One region of the Aeromicrobium fastidiosum genome, then DNA from elsewhere that is predicted to be linked to it. Evidence: predicted binding sites of a transcription regulator. Region 1 holds the regulator's gene; the other holds the start of a gene.
The links. The regulator HrcA, encoded in region 1, represses chaperone genes, less so after heat shock. The targets are predictions, from matches to a motif close to TTGGCACTCGNNNNNNNCGAGTGCCAA.
Positions count from the first base shown of each region.

Region 2: the regulator HrcA is predicted to act here: its motif matches at 4,307-4,333, upstream of groES (co-chaperone GroES).

Region 1 covers NZ_JAGIOG010000001.1:3,739,394-3,744,975, forward strand. The annotation lists gene dnaJ (molecular chaperone DnaJ) at 1-899, opposite strand, end outside; gene hrcA (heat-inducible transcriptional repressor HrcA) at 936-1,952, opposite strand; gene JOF40_RS18665 (hypothetical protein) at 2,045-2,506, shown strand; gene JOF40_RS18670 (DUF3097 domain-containing protein) at 2,499-3,353, shown strand; gene JOF40_RS18675 (CHAP domain-containing protein) at 3,379-4,230, opposite strand; gene hemW (radical SAM family heme chaperone HemW) at 4,327-5,490, opposite strand; gene JOF40_RS18685 (AMP-dependent synthetase/ligase) at 5,494-5,582, opposite strand, start outside.
Region 2 covers NZ_JAGIOG010000001.1:1,934,114-1,939,695, forward strand. The annotation lists gene JOF40_RS09615 (glycoside hydrolase family 3 protein) at 1-717, shown strand, start outside; gene JOF40_RS09620 (5-oxoprolinase subunit C family protein) at 833-1,681, opposite strand; gene JOF40_RS09625 (5-oxoprolinase subunit B family protein) at 1,678-2,256, opposite strand; gene JOF40_RS09630 (LamB/YcsF family protein) at 2,253-2,966, opposite strand; gene JOF40_RS09635 (class I SAM-dependent methyltransferase) at 3,094-4,254, opposite strand; gene groES (co-chaperone GroES) at 4,458-4,751, shown strand; gene groL (chaperonin GroEL) at 4,845-5,582, shown strand, end outside.

The sequences.
Region 1 (5,582 bases):
GTGCGGTCGGCCTCGGCCGTGCCGGCCACATCGGCCTCGAGCGTCGGGATGTCGAGGTGCGTGCCGAGCGCCGCGGCGGTCATCGGCACGGCGACCTGGCAGAACAGCTGGTCGCCCTTGCGCTGGAAGACGGGGTGACGGGCCACGTTGATCTCGAGGTAGAGGTCTCCGGCAGGTCCCCCACCGGGGCCGACCTCGCCCTCGCCGCCGAGCTGGATGCGGGTTCCCTGGTCGACGCCGGCCGGGATCGTGACCGAGATCGAGCGACGCGACCGCACACGGCCCTCGCCGGCGCACTCGGGGCACGGATCGGGGATGACGGTGCCGAAGCCGTGGCACGTGGGGCACGGGCGGGACGTGCGGATGTCGCCGAGCAGCGAGCGCTGGACGTGCTGGACGTCGCCGTGGCCGTGGCACGTGCGGCACGTCTCGGGCTGCGACCCATTGGCCGCGCCGCTGCCCTCGCACGTCGTGCAGGTCACCGCGGTGTCGACCTTGATGTCGTGCGTGACGCCGAAGGCCGCCTCGGCCAGGTCGACGTCGAGACGCAGCAGGGCGTCCTGGCCCCGCTGCTGGCGTGGACGCGGACCCCGCTGGCCGTTCTGGCCGAAGAAGGCATCCATGATGTCGTCGAAGTTGAAGCCCTGACCGCCGCCGCCGAAGCCAGCTCCCCCTCCGCCGCCCCTCATGGGATCGCCGCCGCGGTCGAAGACCGACCGCTTCTGCGGATCGGACAGCACCTCGTACGCGATCGTCAGCTCCTTGAACTTGTCGGAGGCGTCGGGCGCGTCGTTGACGTCGGGGTGGTACTGACGTGCGAGCTTGCGATAGGCCTTCTTGACCTCTTCGGGGGTCGCCTCGCGGGCGACGCCCAGCGTTGCGTAGTAGTCCTGTGCCATGGGTGCTCGATAGCCCTTACGTGAGGCGGTCAGATGTCAGTTGTCGGCCAGCGTGCGGCCGACGTAGCGGGCGACGGCGCCGACGGCGGCCATCGTCGCGGGATAGTCCATGCGGGTGGGTCCGACGGTGCCGAGCGTCGCGAGCGCCAGGTCGTCCGCCCCGTAGGCGGACGACACGACGGCCGTGCTCGACAGTCCCTCGTGCCCCGTCTCGGTGCCGATGCGGACGGACAGGCCGCTCGTGGCCTCGCCCAGCAGCTTGAGCAGCACGACCTGCTCCTCCATCGCCTCGAGCACCGGCTTGATCGCGGTGTCGAAGTCGCTGCCGAAGCGGGCGAGGTTGGCGGTGCCGCCGACGGCGATGCGCTCGTCGGACCGCTCGTTGCTGAACGTGTGGGTCAGGGTCGTCACGATCGACGTGACGACCGGACGGTCGTTGGCCGCGAAGGTCTCGATCATGTCGGCCAGCCGCAGGGACGCCTCGGGAAGCCGCTCGCCCACCGTCGCCCGCGCGATGCGGGTGCGCATCTCGGCGACGAGCTCGGTGTCGGGGGTCTCGACCAGCTCGATGATGCGCTGCTCGACGCGTCCGCTGCTCGTGATGACGACCAGCAGCACACGCGAGCCCTCGAGCGCCACGAGCTCGATGTGGCGGACCGTGGACCGGGTCAGCGACGGGTACTGCACGATCGCGACCTGGTTGGTCAGCTGCGCCAGCACCTTGACGCTGCGCTGCACGACGTCGTCGACGTCGACCGCCCCGGTGAGGAAGGTCTCGATGGCCCGCCGCTCGGCCGGCGACAGCGCCTTGACGGTCGAGAGCCGGTCGACGAACAGCCGGTAGCCCTTGTCGGTGGGGATGCGGCCGGCACTGGTGTGGGGCTGCGTGATGTAGCCCTCGTCCTCGAGCGCCGCCATGTCGTTGCGGATCGTGGCGGGCGAGACGCCCAGCTGGTGGCGGTCGAGCAGCGACCGGGAGCCGACCGGCTCCTGGGTGGCGACGTAGTCCTCGACGATGGCGCGCAGCACGTCGAGCCTGCGGTCGTCTGACATGTGTCTTCTCCTTCGTGGCCTCGTCGTGATCGTCACCGGATGTTCAGCGCGTCGTCCTGGCACTCGCACCGGCCAAGTGCCAGTCTAACGACGTGGAGGGAATCAGCGAGACCCCTGACGGCCACGTGCGCGTGGTCGGCGATGAGCGATCCCTCACATTCGAGCCACGCCGCGTCGTCCTCGATGACGGCACCGCCGTCGCGCACGAGTCGCAGGGCGGCGAGATGTCGTCCGTGTGGGCGGCCGACCTGGGTGGCGGCGTGTTCGTCGAGGTCGCCCACCTGGGCGACGGACCCGTGGGCGGCGAGCTGGTCATGACCGTCACCCGGCTGGGCGGCGACGGCGGGGCACGACGCCACGTCGCGTTCGGCGAGCTCTGGGCGGCGGACCTGCCAGCGGTGGTGCCACCGTCGTGGCCCGTCGCGGTCGACCTCGCGCTGGGCCTGCTCGACGGTGACGTGCAGGTGCTCGGCACGTCGCGCGACGGGGTCCCGCTCACCAAGGACGATCTAGAGGACCTGCACCAACGACTCCTGGGGGCCCTGCATGGCTGATCGTGGCAGCATCGACCGTTACGGCAGCGACGTGCTGTCCGGCGACTGGAAGAAACCGCCGAGAGGACGCTCCGAGGAGATGGTCGTCGAGCGCGGCATGATCGTGGAGGACGCCACGAGCGGCTTCTGCGGCGAGGTCATGGCCGTCGAGAAGGACCTCGGCATGATGATCCTCGAGGACCGCAGGCTCAAGCGCCGCTCGTTCCCCCTCGGCCCGGGCTACCTCGTGGAGGGCAAGCCCGTCGTGCTGCGCCCCCCGTCGGCCGGCACGCAGCACCTGGCCACTCGCACCGCCTCGGGCTCGCGCGCCGTCAAGGGCGCGAAGGCACGTGTCGCCCTGCCCAGCCGCATCTTCGTGGAGGGCCGGCACGATGCCGAGCTGGTCGAGCGCGTGTGGGGCGACGACCTGCGCATCGAGGGCGTCGCGGTGGAGTACCTCGGCGGCATCGACGACCTGTCGGCGATCGTCGACGAGTTCGCGCCGACGCACGAGCGACGTCTCGGTGTGCTGGTCGACCATCTCGTGCCGGGCTCCAAGGAGACCCGCATCGCCGAGCAGGTGTCGGGACGCCCGCACGTCCTCGTGGTCGGGCACCCGTACGTCGACGTCTGGCAGTCGATCAAGCCCGCCCGGCTCGGCATCGAGCAGTGGCCCGTCATCCCGCGCGGCCAGGACTGGAAGCACGGCATCTGCCGTGAGCTCGGCTGGCCGCACACCGACCAGGCCGACATCGCCCGCGCCTGGAAGCACATCCTCAGTCGCGTCGACTCCTACGCCGATCTCGAGCCGGAGTTCCTCGGCCGGGTCGAGGAGCTCATCGACTTCGTGACGGTGCCCTCGACCTGACCGCTCAGCGCTCTCACGGGCCGACCTAGCCGATCGTCACCGGTGCACTGCCGAGCAGGACGTCCCCGCCTGCCGTGCCCGGCGTGTTGAGCGCGTAGACGAACACCGACGTCGCACCGCGTGAGCGCAGCGTCGCCAGGCGCTCGAACCGGAAGAACTCCGTGCTGAAGCGGACGGTCTCGACCCCGGGGGTCTCCCGCGGCCCGCCCACCGTCACGAGGTACTCGCGGGCACCGGCCTTCGTGTCCGGCTCGCTGGCCGTGGCCGAGAGCCTGATCTTTCCCGCTCCCTCCGAGCGCGCCCACAGCATCTTGCCCTGTGGCGACCCGTCGCCTTCTCTGAAGTGGATGAAGCCGGACGGCCAGGCTGCGCCGTTGCGGCGGAGCACCCGCCACATGAAGGTGCCGCCCAGGTGATCCTCCGAGATGACGATCGATCCGTCGGGACGCACCGCCTCGACGTAGGCGACGTGGCCTCCCGGCGACGCGCCGTGGTAGCCCGGCTTCCACCACGCCACCGACCCGACCCTGGGCTTGCCGGAGACGGGGATGCCCGCACTCCGGGCGGCAGCGCCCCACGTGCCTGATCCGTTGGCACCGGGTGGACGCGCGACCGTCCGGCCGTTCGTCAGGCGGTAGCCGACGTAGTTGGTGCAGTTGTGCCCCGCCCGCATGTTCCAGAACGAGCCGCGATACACCGGGGCGTAGCCGGCGTGGCTGCGCCCCTGCTTGGCACACGCCGTGAATCCCTTGCACAGCGTCGTCGAGCTGGCCGACGCCGCCTCTGCCGGTGCCGCCGAGACGACACCCACCATCACCAGTGCTGTGGCCGTGGCGAGTGCTCCCAGCACCCGGACGAGCCGACACGTGTACGACATCTCCCTCACCCGCTCCCCTGTTACATCGGGTCCACTCCCATAGACCCGCTCCCTGGGGACGACGGTATGACGTAAATCACGGTTACGAGACTTGATTTACTCAATAAATTTTCGGACGACCGCGTCCGCGAGCAGACGGCCCGTAAGTGTCAGGACCAGATGCTCGTCGACGATCGTCACGAGAGCGCTGTCCACCAGCTCCGCGACCTCGCTGCGGGCGCCCGGACCGAGTGCCGAGAGCGCCAGTCCCGACCGCAGCCGGGTCTCGAGCATGATGCGCTCCGTGCGGGCCGTCGGCGCATCGATCGTCTCGCCGTCGTGGCGCGGGCTCTCCCCCGCGGCGAGTCGCTGTGCGTAGGCGGCGGGGTGCTTGACGTTCCACCACCGCTCGCCGGCCAGGTGCGAGTGCGCCCCCGGGCCGATGCCGAACCAGTCGTCGCTGTGCCAGTAGAGGACGTTGTGACGGCACTGCGCCGCCGCGTCGCGCGCCCAGTTGGACAGCTCGTACCAGCCGAGGCCGGCACCTGTGAGCAGCTCGTCGGCCAGCAGGTACTTGTCGGCGGTCTCGTCGTCGTCGGGCATGACGACCTCGCCGCGCCGCACCTTGCGTGCGAAGGCCGTCCCCTGCTCGACGATCAGCGCGTAGGCGCTGACGTGGTCGGGCCCCAGGGCAACGGCCTGCTCGAGGCTGGTGCGCCAGTCGTCCATCGACTCCCCCGGCGTGCCGTAGATCAGGTCGACGCTGACCTGCTCGAAGCCGGCCTCCCGCGCCCATCGCACCGCCTGGGGGACGTTGGCGGGGTCGTGCGTGCGCTCGAGCGTCGCCAGCACGTGCGGGACGGCCGACTGGACGCCGAACGAGATGCGGTTGAACCCGCCGCGGCGCAGCGTCGCCAGCGACTCGGGGGTCACGGAGTCGGGATTGGCCTCGGTCGTCACCTCGACGCCGTCGGCCAGACCTATCGTGTCGTCGATCGCGGCGAGCATCCGCACCAGGTCGTCGGCCGGCAGCTGCGTCGGCGTGCCGCCCCCGAAGAACACCGTCTCGGCGCTGCGGCCGCCGGCACCCGGTGCCGACCGGACGATCTCGGCGATCGCGGTGTCGGCGTACGACGCCCTCGTCGCACCCTCTCCGAGCTCGTCGGCGGTGTAGGTGTTGAAGTCGCAGTAGCCGCACCGCACCGAGCAGAACGGCACGTGCACGTAGACGCCGAGAGCCCGATCCCGCGTGGACGGGGTCGGGCTCTCGGCGTATGGCACCCGCTAAGCGTAGAAGCCGTCGAGGATGGCCTGGTTGTTGGCTTCGACGACGTTGCGCTTGACCTTCATGCTGGGCGTGATCTCACCGGACT
Region 2 (5,582 bases), 1.8 Mb from region 1:
GGCGTCCCGGCGTCGATGTCGCGCAAGGTCATCACGACGGGGCTGCGCAAGAACCTCGGCTATGACGGCCTGGTCATCAGCGACTCGCTCGGCATGGGCGCGGTGATGCAGCGCTACCCGGGCGGTGACTCGACGGTCGAGGCGATCAAGGCCGGCAGCGACCTCGCGCTGATGCCGGCCGACAACGACCAGGCGTACGACGCGGTGCTCGCAGCGCTCAAGTCCGGCGAGATCCCCGAGCAGCAGGCGCGCGACTCGGCGGCGCGCACGATCGCCTACCTGCTGCACTCCGAGGCATCCCGCGAGCTGCCCGGCGACCCCGGCAGCCACACCGAGCAGTCGCAGCAGCTCAGCGCGATGGCCGCGACGGTCGTCGCGCACCCGTGCCCCGTGCCGCGCATCACCTCGGTCAGCCCGACGGGCTCGTCGGACGCCGTCGCCGCGTTCCGCACCGCCGCACAGGAGGCGGGCCTGCCGCTCGGCGGCGGGACGTCGGTGGCGCTGCTGGGGCCGGGTGTCCCCGCCGCGAGCGCGGACGTCGTCGTCTCGACCGACACGCCGTACGGGCTGGCCCGCAGCTCCGCGCCCACCAAGGTCGCGCTGTACGGCAGCGACGTCCCGGCCATGCGGGCGCTCGTCGCCGTCCTGATGGGCAAGGCCCGCGCGCTCGGCAAGCTGCCGGTCGACATCGGCCTCCCGCCGCCCACCCGCTGTTGACCCCGCCCCCGCGGGCTCGCGAGTGGCGCAGTCTCGCGTTTCTGGGACGGCGTGTTGCGCGAATCTGCGCCCCTCGGGTACCGGTTTGCGCCACTCGCGTCGCGGCAGGACGAGGTCAGGTGCGCCGGTGCAGCCGCACGGAGTCGCCGGGCCGCACCTGGGCCAGCCGGTCGGTGTGGGAGTCGACGACGACCGCGATGACGGGATAGCCCCCCGTCACGGGATGGTCGGGCCCGAAGACGACGGGCTGGCCCGCCGGCGTGACCTGGATGCCGCCGCGCACGACCGGTTCGCTGGGCAGCTCGACGACGACGCTCCGTTCGAGCGCGGGGCCGTCGAGCCGCAGGCCGATGCGGTCGGACGCGGCCGACAGCGTCCAGGCCGTGTCGAGCAGCCGACGGACGGACTCGTCGGTGAACCAGTCGTCGCGGGGACCCAGCACCACGTCGACGTCGACGCCGCCGGTCCGGATGAGCGGCGGGATGTCGTCGAGCGCCGGGATCGCGCGGCCGGCACCCGTCATCACGCTCTGGCCGACGGCAAGTGGAGGTGGGCCCAGCCCGCTGAGCGTGTCGGACGACAGCGACCCCAGCTCGGCGCGCGCGGCGAACCCGCCTGAAACGCCGAGGTAGACGCGCATGCCTGTCGTGGCCAGTCCGATCGCGAGCCGCTGACCTGCCGCGATCGGCACGGCTCGCCCATGGGGCACCGATCGCCCGTCGATCGTCACGGTGCCGACGCCACCGGTCACGGCGATGACGTGCGGTGCCCCGGCCAGCAGCGTCAGGTCGCCGTAGGTCTCGACCGCCGCATCGCCGGGCGCATTGCCCAGCAGCGCGTTGACCTGCCGGAGCGCATCGCGGTCGAACGCCCCCGACGGGCCGACGCCGAGGTGGCCGCTGCCGGGACGTCCGCGGTCCTGCAGGCTCGAACCGATACCGGCCCGCTCGACGATGAAGGTCATCGGGCCACGAACCGGACGGTGGTGCCGGCGACGAGCAGCGCCGGTGGCTCGCGGTCGACGTCCCACATCCGCAGGGTCGTCCGACCGATGAGCTGCCAACCTCCCGGCGACTCGCGCGGGTAGACGCCGCTGAACTCTCCCGCGAGGCCCACCGACCCGGCCGGAACACGGGTCCGCGGCGACGACCGACGAGGCACGTGCAGGCGCGGGTCGCCGCCGACGAGATAGGCGAAGCCGGGCGCGAACCCGCCGAACGCGACGGTCCACGCGGTGCCGGTGTGGGCCTCCACGACGCCGTCGGCCGTCAGCCCCGTGAGGTCGGCCACCTCGGCGAGATCGGCACCGTCGTACGTCACGGAGATCTCGACGACGTGGCCGGTGTCGACCGGCGACGCGGACGGATCGGTGCGGTCGATCAGCTCGCGGGAGGCTCGCAGGTCGCCGCGCACGAGAACCGTGCGCGCACCGAGCACGACCTCGGCGTGCTCGCGCAGCGCGGCGAACCACGTCTGCGCCTCGTGCAGGGTGTCGCACTCGATCAGCACGGCGCGGTCGCCGCACGGGAGGATGTTCACGACGCGCTCGTCAGCGTCGCGCCTGCGCGCTCGAGCGCGGACCGCACGGCCCGGGCCAGCGCGAGGGCCCCGGGGGAGTCGCTGTGGACGCAGATCGACCCGACCGTGCCCAGCAGGCTCACCGCCTGTGCTGCGACGTGGTCGGGCCCGGACAGGACGGCACCGGGCTCGCTGCGTGGCACGAGCCGTCCGTCGGCGGTGTACGCGCGGTCGGCGAATCCTTCGCGGACGACCGGCAGTCCCGCCGCCGTTGCGAGCTCGAGCACCCGGGAACCGGGCAGGCCGAGCAGTGGCAACGGCCGGTCGAGCGCCAGCACGGCGTCGACGACGGCCGCGGCCTGCTGCTCGTGGTCGACGATCGCGTTGTAGAGCGCCCCGTGCGGCTTGACGTACGTGACGGTCGCGCCGACCGACGCGGCGACCTCGTCGAGCAGCTCGACCTGGCGGACGACCTCACGGGTGAGGTCGGCGGGTGCCATGTCGACGAACATCCGGCCGAACCCCTCCCGATCGGGGTAGCCCACCTGTGCGCCGATCGCGGTGCCGCGCCCGACCGCAGCCGCGCAGGTCTCGCGCATCAGGTCGATGTCGCCCGCATAGGCACCGCAGCAGACGTTGGCCGACGTCACGACGTCGAGCAGCAGCCGGTCGTCGCCCGAGCGCCAGCCGTCCCACGACTCCCCGAGGTCGGCGTTGAGGTCGATGCGCACCGGTCCAGCCTAGGGAGGCCGGCGCTCGAATGGTGCGTTCAGGGGTGCGAGCGGTGCACAGTGGACAGACGCGCCGTCTCAGAACGTCCAGAACCCAGCACTCGCGGATCCGCCGGCGGGTGGCGGGTCAGAGGCGCTCCACGAGGAAGGCCCGCCCCTGGCCCTGCACCCGGGTCATGACGATCAGCGCCTTCTGCGGGCCCTTGAGCTTCATGCGTCGCACGAGCTCCTCGGGCACGATGTCGACCCCGCGCTTCTTGATCGTCACCGTGCCGACGCGCCGCACCTGCAGCGCGGCCTTGAGCGGCTTCTCGCGGAACGGCAGCTCGTCGACGACGCGGAACCCCCGCGCCAGCGGTGTCGTCTCGGCCCGGTAGGAGCTGATGTAGGCGATGTGGGAGTCGGGTAGCCAGCCGCCCATCGTGGTCGCGAGCTCGCTGACGAGCCCGGCCCGGATGACCGCGTCGTCGGGCTCGTAGAGGTAGGTGCCGACGTCAGCCACGGCCACGGCCGCCGGGGTGTCGTCGGCGGACAGCCCGGCCCCGGACGGGAGCGCCGTGGCGCGCCGGCGGGTCGAGGCGAAGGGTGCCCCCCACAGGCACGCCTCGACGAGGTCGCCGCCGTCGCTGACCCACTCGGCCTCGACGCCACCGGGCACCGCGTCATGTGCCAGGCCGGGCATGACCTTGGCGACCGCGCGCCCCGCGAGCAGGTGGCGGACCCACTCCCACGGTGGCTGCAGGTCGGCCGTCGAGAACGTTCGCCCCCGGGCGTCGCGGCGTGCCGGGTCGATGAAGGCGACCTCGTCGCGTCCGATCTCGACCTGCTGGGCGTCGGCGCACTGCACCTCGCCGCCCAGGCCGAGCGCGCGCAGGTTGGCCGACGCGATCGCCGCCCGGACGGGATCGCGCTCGACCCCGCGGACGTCGAGGCCGGCGCGGGCCAGTGCCACGAGGTCGCCGCCGATGCCGCAGCCGAGGTCGACGACGGACGTCGATCCGGTCGCGGCGAGGCGCTCGGCGCGGTGGGCCGCGACGCGCAGGCGCGTGGACTGCTCGAGCGCGTCGTGCGTGAAGTACATCTTCGGCGCGTCGGCACCGAACTTGGCGGCGGCCTTGCCGCGCAGGTGGTTCTGGGTCACGGCTGCCGCAACCAGGTCGGGCGCGTGCTTCTTGCGCAGTCGCGTGCCGAGCCCGAGGTCGCTCTCGACGCCCGCCCGGGCGGCCACCTCGGACAGCAGCTCCTGCCCCTCGGGTGCCAACAGTCGCTCGAACGTCGCCAGGTCCATGGGGAGAAGTGTGCCGTGTCGGTCGCAGGTCGTTCGCCGAGCGCGAAAACCTCTGGCACTCCCTTGGGTCGAGTGCCAGCCTCGTGCTACGTTTCGTATTGGCACTCTCCTCCTGAGAGTGCTAAAGATCCGGTGAGAACGACCCCCGCGACGGCGTCCTCACCACCGTCCAACGTTCACCCGTTGAAAGGGGAGGTCGACACGTGTCGGTCACCATCAAGCCGCTCGAAGACCGCCTGGTCATCCAGGTCGTCGAAGCAGAGCAGACCACCGCATCCGGACTCGTCATCCCGGACACCGCCAAGGAGAAGCCGCAGGAAGGCATCGTCGTGTCAGTGGGCCCCGGTCGGGTCGACGACAACGGCAACCGCGTCCCGCTGGACGTCGCCGAGGGCGACAAGGTCATCTTCAGCAAGTACGGCGGCACCGAGGTCAAGTACGCGGGCGAGGAGTACCTCATCCTCTCCGCGCGCGACGTCCTCGCTGTCGTTTCGTGATCTGACGCCCCGGCACCCCTCTCGTGGGGGTGCCGGGGCTCTCACGCTCCCCCCCCCAGTCGCACCCCATTAGATTTTTTGAAAGAGGCTGACATGCCCAAGATTCTCGAATTCGACGAGGACGCGCGCCGCTCGCTCGAGCGCGGCGTCGACAAGCTCGCCAACACCGTCAAGGTGACGCTCGGCCCCAAGGGTCGCTACGTCGTCCTCGACAAGAAGTGGGGCGCTCCCACGATCACCAACGACGGCGTGACCGTCGCGCGCGAGATCGAGCTCGACGACCCGTTCGAGAACCTCGGCGCCCAGCTGGCCAAGGAAGTCGCCACCAAGACCAACGACGTCGCCGGTGACGGCACGACGACCGCGACGGTGCTGGCCCAGGCCATGGTCCACGAGGGCCTGCGCGCCGTCGCCGCCGGTGCCAACCCGGTCGGCCTCAAGAAGGGCATCGAGGCCGCCGTCAAGGCCGTCGTCGAGCAGCTGCACTCCGTCGCCCGCGAGGTCGACGACATCAAGGACATGACCGACGTCGCCACGGTGTCGTCGCGTGACGCCCACATCGGCGAGCTCATCGCCGAGGCCTTCGACAAGGTCGGCAAGGACGGCGTGATCACGGTCGAGGAGTCCAACACCATGGGCACCGAGCTCGAGTTCACCGAGGGCATGCAGTTCGACAAGGGCTACCTGTCGCCGTACATGGTGACCGACACCGAGCGCATGGAGGTCGTCCTCGACGATCCCTACATCCTGGTCAACCAGGGCAAGATCTCGTCGGTCAGCGACCTGCTCCCGATCCTCGAGAAGGTCGTCCAGGCCGGCAAGCCGCTGTTC